Regions from separate parts of the Bacillus seohaeanensis genome, predicted to be linked through region 2. Evidence: a T-box and tRNA genes for the amino acid it is inferred to sense, from the RefSeq annotation. Region 2 holds a T-box; the other holds one or more tRNA genes.

Region 1 (3,373 bases), on a different contig from region 2:
TCAACTGGTAGAGCAACTGACTTGTAATCAGTAGGTTGGGGGTTCAAGTCCTCTTGCCGGCACCATTTAGTATATACTTAATAATTTTAAGAGCCATTAGCTCAGTTGGTAGAGCATCTGACTTTTAATCAGAGGGTCGAAGGTTCGAATCCTTCATGGCTCACCACTATTTGCGGGTGTGGCGGAATTGGCAGACGCACCAGACTTAGGATCTGGCGCCGCAAGGCGTGGGGGTTCAAGTCCCTTCACCCGCACCACTGCTTTTATAACGCGGAAGTAGTTCAGTGGTAGAACACCACCTTGCCAAGGTGGGGGTCGCGGGTTCGAATCCCGTCTTCCGCTCCAAAGAAACTTTGCCGGGGTGGCGGAACTGGCAGACGCACAGGACTTAAAATCCTGCGGTAGGTGACTACCGTACCGGTTCGATTCCGGTCCTCGGCACCACAATACGCGCCCGTAGCTCAATTGGATAGAGCGTTTGACTACGGATCAAAAGGTTAGGGGTTCGACTCCTCTCGGGCGCGCCATCTTAATTAATAAACGGGAAGTAGCTCAGCTTGGTAGAGCACTTGGTTTGGGACCAAGGGGTCGCAGGTTCGAATCCTGTCTTCCCGACCAGTAGAAAGTTTAAATACAAACATGGGGCCTTAGCTCAGCTGGGAGAGCGCCTGCTTTGCACGCAGGAGGTCAGCGGTTCGATCCCGCTAGGCTCCATATTATTTTTAAAATGGCGGTGTAGCTCAGCTGGCTAGAGCGTACGGTTCATACCCGTGAGGTCGGGGGTTCGATCCCCTCCGCCGCTATAAGAAATTAATGTTAGTGCTAGTAATATTGGACCCTTAGCTCAGTTGGTTAGAGCTGACGGCTCATAACCGTCCGGTCGTAGGTTCGAGTCCTACAGGGTCCATTTATATGGAGGAATACCCAAGTCTGGCTGAAGGGATCGGTCTTGAAAACCGACAGGGGTGTTAAAGCCCGCGGGGGTTCGAATCCCTCTTCCTCCGCCATATCCTTTAAACAATAATTCATATTAGCGCGGGGTGGAGCAGTCTGGTAGCTCGTCGGGCTCATAACCCGAAGGTCGCAGGTTCAAATCCTGCCCCCGCAATACCAGGTTTTCAGTAAAATGAAAATTTAATTTGGTCCGGTAGTTCAGTTGGTTAGAATGCCTGCCTGTCACGCAGGAGGTCGCGGGTTCGAGTCCCGTCCGGACCGCCATTTACATATAGGGCACTTATAAAATCAGCATACAGATTGAATTGAGATTTGAAAAAATTTCCTGGAAGTTGTATGATGAAGAAAGCCTTGTCTGAAATTAGGATACATATTAAATAAGGCTCAGTAGCTCAGTTGGTAGAGCAATGGACTGAAAATCCATGTGTCGGCGGTTCGATTCCGTCCTGAGCCACCATTAACTTAATATTCCCTTAGTTTTTCAGGAAGTATGGAGGGGTAGCGAAGTGGCTAAACGCGGCGGACTGTAAATCCGCTCCTTCGGGTTCGGCAGTTCGAATCTGCCCCCCTCCACCACCAAAATTAGGGGCATAGTTTAACGGTAGAACAGAGGTCTCCAAAACCTCCAGTGTGGGTTCGATTCCTACTGCCCCTGCCAATAGATAAATAATGGCGGTTGTGGCGAAGTGGTTAACGCATCGGATTGTGGCTCCGACACTCGTGGGTTCGATTCCCATCAATCGCCCCAAAGTAAAGTATTATTATAAAAATTGACTCATGCTGCTTTTCAATGGGCTATAGCCAAGCGGTAAGGCAACGGACTTTGACTCCGTCATGCGCTGGTTCGAATCCAGCTAGCCCAGCCATTTTCAAATAACTTGGTTAATTGTTAGTCAAAGATAGGTAAGCTTTCATAGCAAGTCAAACTTGAGTATTTACAATAAATTTATACATGCGGGTGTAGTTTAATGGTAAAACCTCAGCCTTCCAAGCTGATGTCGTGGGTTCGATTCCCATCACCCGCTCCAAATAATACATAATGGGGGCCTATAGCTCAGCTGGTTAGAGCGCACGCCTGATAAGCGTGAGGTCGGTGGTTCGAGTCCACTTAGGCCCACCATAATTAAATAATTTTTCTTGTTCCGCAGTAGCTCAGTGGTAGAGCAATCGGCTGTTAACCGATTGGTCGTAGGTTCGAGTCCTACCTGCGGAGCCATTTTTTATATGAAGAAATTTTTAAGATCGCCCTTTGCTAAGAGGATAGGTCCCGTAGACATGCTTATTTCTTTTATTTCAAGTGTGATGCGCCTTTAGCTCAGCAGGATAGAGCGACAGCCTCCTAAGCTGTAGGTCAGAGGTTCGAATCCTCTAAGGCGCGTATTTAAACATAACTATGGTAGAGTGATAGAAAAAACTAATATGAATATCTAAAAATATAACGAGGAGCGATTACCAATATGGTAGTCGCTTTTTTTGTAGGGAAAATAATAAAAAGTTCTCTTTTGAATAACCTTTCTATTAGAACAGTCTGCATCTAAACTAGTATAGGGAGCCTGCTTAGCTTTTTCTGCCCGTAAACTGAATCTATTGTTTTAAAAAAGTTTTTTTCTTTTTAACATGAGGGATAAAGATTCCAAACCTCTGTATTTTATAGAACAAATTCGACTTATACTCTTCTGATTCTTACATGTGACTCGAAAGAATTACATCTTCTTAAAAATTTCCTTACACTTCCTCACTTTTATTGCCCTTAGATTCTCTTTTATGTACAATAGGCAATAGTGTAAATCATGAAACAGGAATTTATTTTACATAAAAACAGCATAAAGGAGCGAGTTAGAGTGGGTAAGGTTTATGTATTTGATCATCCATTAATTCAACACAAATTAACATTTATTAGAGATAAAAACACAGGTACAAAGGAATTTCGTGAGCTAGTAGATGAGGTGGCTACGCTAATGGCCTTTGAAATCACACGTGATTTACAATTGGAGGAAATTGAAGTAGCAACACCAGTTAGTCAGGCGACAGCCAAAACATTAGCTGGAAAAAAACTCGGGATTGTGCCGATTCTTCGTGCGGGACTAGGTATGGTTGATGGAATATTAAAGCTTATTCCTGCAGCAAAAGTAGGACATGTTGGTTTGTACCGTGATCCTGAAACATTGCAGCCTATTGAATATTATGTGAAGCTTCCTAGTGATGTGGAAGAGCGTGAGCTTATTGTAGTAGATCCAATGCTTGCTACTGGCGGGTCTGCTGTTGAAGCGATTAACTCACTAAAAAAACGTGGTGCGAAAAACATCAAATTCATGTGTCTTGTTGCCTGTCCTGAAGGTGTGGATGCAATTAAAGAAGCACATCCGGAAGTAGATATTTATATCGCAGCACTTGATGAAGGGTTAAATGAAAAAGGATA
Region 2 (3,373 bases):
GTAGGACACCAAGACCTGGAAGTGTTTTTTCTTCTCCACCTTGAATGGCATCTACAATCGTGTCTTTTAATTCATCTTGACTATTTCCAGAAACGTTATGAATAATCGCATTTCTAAGATTTAGGCCCATGTCTAAACGCTCCTTTTTCTTAAAGTAACTATTTCAATGTTATTTTCACCCGAATTTAATTTATTATGTATGAAAGTTCATGTATAATGTAACCTTAAATATTTTATGAATAAAAAACTTGACATACTTGGCATGAAAACTAGCTAAAGGAGGGAACTTCTTTTGAAATACATACAGTCTTCTAAAAATCCGCAAGTAAAACAATGGAAAAAGTTATTAACTAAAAAAGAGAGAGATAAAACAAATACATTTATTGTAGAAGGATTCCATTTAGTGGAAGAAGCGCTAAAACAAAATAAAGTTGTTTTAGAATTAATCGTGAGTGATGGGGTAGATATTCCGCAAAAATGGAATGTGGATTCTATTTCCATTACAATCGTGGCGGAGGAAGTATCAAAAGTTCTTTCAGATACAGAATCGACTCAAGGAATCTTTGCAGTTTGTAGTCAAGTGGAGAAAAGTATGGAAATAAGCGGTGCGAAAACCTTTCTCCTACTCGATGGAGTCCAAGATCCAGGGAATATTGGAACGATGATCAGAACCGCAGATGCAGCTGGTATTGATATGGTAGTTCTTGGGGCTGGTTCAGGAGATCCTTACAACCCAAAAGTTCTAAGGTCAGCACAAGGCAGCCATTTTCACTTGCCGATTGTACGAAGCGATTTACAACAAACCATTGAACTATTAAAAAGCAAAGAAATTCCAATCTACGGAACAGCACTAGAAAATGGAGTCGAATACACAAATGTGGAGCCATCCTCAACATTTGCCGTAATTGTCGGTAATGAGGGAAATGGAGTATCAAATGAAGTGCTCTCTGAAACAAATCAAAACCTATATATTCCGATCTATGGGAAGAGTGAGTCGTTAAATGTTGCCGTTGCAGCTGGCATATTGTTATATTATTTAAAAATTGGGCAATAATTTAGCGAAAAAGGTTTGAAATACGGTCGATTTTTATCTATAATGATTCACATATGAGTAAAAACATGGACAGAGGAAAGTAACACATCGTCTTTTTTCAGGGAGAGAATGCCATTTTGACTGCAAGCATTCTTATTAAGATATGTTGTGAAAATTTCACCTCTTGAGTTGGCATCGGGACCATTTCTGAATAGAAATGTAAAGATGCTCCGGCATAAGCCGTTATCCGAATGAAGTGAGTATACGGATTTGTATACTTATAAGGGTGGTACCGCGAATCCAAACCTCGTCCCTTTTTAGGGGATGGGGTTTTTTTATTTGTAATGAAAAAAGGAGGAAAAGAAAATGGAGGATAAGTTAAGAGCGCTTCAAACAGAGGCACTTGAAAAAATAGAATCAGTTCAAAACTTAAAAGAGCTTAACGATATCCGTGTGGCGTATCTCGGTAAAAAAGGTCCTGTAACTGAAATATTAAAGGGAATGGGGAAACTTTCGGCTGAAGAGCGACCAAAAATGGGTGCCCTGGCTAATGAAGTACGCGGCTCTATAAAGGAAAAAATTGAAAGTAAACAAGAGAAGCTCGAAAGGGAAGCTGTGCAAAAGAAACTGGAATCTGAAACGATTGATGTGACTCTTCCAGGGCGTCCTGTCCGTAAAGGTAGTCATCATCCTTTAACAAAGATGGTCGAAGAAATTGAAGATCTATTTATTGGTATGGGATACACAATAGCAGAAGGACCTGAAGTGGAAAAAGATTATTACAATTTTGAAGCGTTGAACCTTCCAAAAGGCCATCCTGCTCGTGATATGCAAGACTCTTTCTACATTACAGAGGATATTTTACTTAGAACGCATACATCTCCCGTTCAAGCTAGAACGATGGAAGGTAAAAATGGCAAAGGGCCAATAAAGATTATTTGTCCAGGGAAAGTATATCGTCGTGATACAGATGATGCGACACATTCACACCAATTTACTCAAATTGAAGGATTGGTGGTTGATGAAAATATTCGAATGAGTGATCTAAAAGGAACTCTTCAAGTATTTGCGAAAAAAATGTTTGGTGAAGATCGAGAAATCCGTTTACGTCCTAGTTTCTTTCCGTTTACAGAGCCTTCTGTTGAAATGGATATTTCTTGTAAAATGTGTGGCGGAAAAGGCTGTAATGTTTGTAAAAAAACTGGATGGATTGAAATTCTTGGTGCCGGAATGGTACATCCGAATGTACTTGAAATGGCAGGGTATGATTCGAAAAAATATACAGGATTTGCATTTGGTATGGGACCTGAACGAATTGCAATGCTGAAATATGGTATTGATGATATTCGACACTTCTATACGAATGATGTTCGTTTCCTCACTCAATTTGGAATACAAGAATAATCGAACGGAGGTAGTAATATGTTTGTTTCATATAAGTGGTTGGAAAATTACGTTGACTTATCAGGAATATCTCCTGAAGAATTGGCAGAAAAGATTACAAGAAGCGGTATAGAAGTAGAAGGCATTGAGAAAATTGGTGAAGGAATCAAAAATGTTGTTGTCGGTCATGTAGTAAAATGCGAACAACATCCAGACGCAGATAAATTAAACAAATGCTTAGTGGAAGTTGGAGAAGACGCTCCCGTCCAAATCATTTGTGGAGCTCCAAACGTAGCCCAAGGCCAAAAAGTACCAGTAGCTAAAGTAGGAGCAGTGCTACCGGGGAATTTTAAAATAAAAAAAGCGAAGCTACGTGGGGAAGAATCCCGTGGAATGATTTGTTCTCTTCAAGAACTAGGAGTAGAAAGCAAATTAGTTCCAAAAGAGCATGCGGAAGGAATATATGTTTTCTCTGATGATGCAGAGGTCGGAAAGGACGCTGTTGAACTGTTAAACTTAGATGATGCGGTCCTTGAACTTGGGCTTACACCTAACCGCTCTGACTGTTTAAGTATGCTTGGAGTTGCTTACGAAGTAGCTGCAATATTAGATCGGGATGTCAAACTTCCAGCATCTACTTATAAAGAAAGCACAGAAAAAGCTTCCGATTATATTTCTGTCAAAGTGGAAGCAAAAGAAGATAATCCATTGTACGGTGCGAAGGTTATTCGGAATGTTAAAATTGGCCCTTCTCCACTGTGGATGCAAAATGTCTTAATTGCAGCTGGAATTCGACCTCATAATAATATAGTAGATATAACAAACTATGTATTACTTGAATATGGTCAGCCTTTACATGCTTTTGATTACGATCGTTTAGGTTCAAAAGAAATCGTTGTAAGACGTGCACATGACAAAGAAAAAATAATGACATTAGATGATACGGAAAGAACACTT

The links. A T-box is a leader RNA that pairs with one kind of tRNA and senses whether it is charged. The one in region 2 lies ahead of pheS (phenylalanine--tRNA ligase subunit alpha), so its partner is inferred to be a tRNA-Phe.
Region 1: it has a tRNA-Phe gene. The T-box ahead of pheS (phenylalanine--tRNA ligase subunit alpha) is inferred to sense a tRNA for this amino acid. The anticodon was not compared.

The regions. Positions count from the first base shown of each region.
Region 1 is NZ_JBHUMF010000035.1:159,433-162,805, reverse strand. Features, by position in the region: tRNA gene ACFSUL_RS21250 (tRNA-Thr) at 1-65, shown strand, start outside; tRNA gene ACFSUL_RS21245 (tRNA-Lys) at 91-166, shown strand; tRNA gene ACFSUL_RS21240 (tRNA-Leu) at 173-257, shown strand; tRNA gene ACFSUL_RS21235 (tRNA-Gly) at 271-345, shown strand; tRNA gene ACFSUL_RS21230 (tRNA-Leu) at 356-444, shown strand; tRNA gene ACFSUL_RS21225 (tRNA-Arg) at 451-527, shown strand; tRNA gene ACFSUL_RS21220 (tRNA-Pro) at 542-618, shown strand; tRNA gene ACFSUL_RS21215 (tRNA-Ala) at 642-714, shown strand; tRNA gene ACFSUL_RS21210 (tRNA-Met) at 730-803, shown strand; tRNA gene ACFSUL_RS21205 (tRNA-Ile) at 834-907, shown strand; tRNA gene ACFSUL_RS21200 (tRNA-Ser) at 915-1,007, shown strand; tRNA gene ACFSUL_RS21195 (tRNA-Met) at 1,035-1,108, shown strand; tRNA gene ACFSUL_RS21190 (tRNA-Asp) at 1,142-1,218, shown strand; tRNA gene ACFSUL_RS21185 (tRNA-Phe) at 1,336-1,411, shown strand; tRNA gene ACFSUL_RS21180 (tRNA-Tyr) at 1,447-1,530, shown strand; tRNA gene ACFSUL_RS21175 (tRNA-Trp) at 1,539-1,612, shown strand; tRNA gene ACFSUL_RS21170 (tRNA-His) at 1,627-1,702, shown strand; tRNA gene ACFSUL_RS21165 (tRNA-Gln) at 1,746-1,820, shown strand; tRNA gene ACFSUL_RS21160 (tRNA-Gly) at 1,909-1,982, shown strand; tRNA gene ACFSUL_RS21155 (tRNA-Ile) at 1,998-2,074, shown strand; tRNA gene ACFSUL_RS21150 (tRNA-Asn) at 2,096-2,170, shown strand; tRNA gene ACFSUL_RS21145 (tRNA-Arg) at 2,259-2,332, shown strand; gene upp (uracil phosphoribosyltransferase) at 2,796-3,373, shown strand, end outside.
Region 2 is NZ_JBHUMF010000030.1:165,353-168,725, reverse strand. Features, by position in the region: gene sspI (small acid-soluble spore protein SspI) at 1-130, opposite strand, end outside; gene ACFSUL_RS12345 (TrmH family RNA methyltransferase) at 293-1,054, shown strand; T-box leader at 1,112-1,351, shown strand; gene pheS (phenylalanine--tRNA ligase subunit alpha) at 1,400-2,437, shown strand; gene pheT (phenylalanine--tRNA ligase subunit beta) at 2,456-3,373, shown strand, end outside.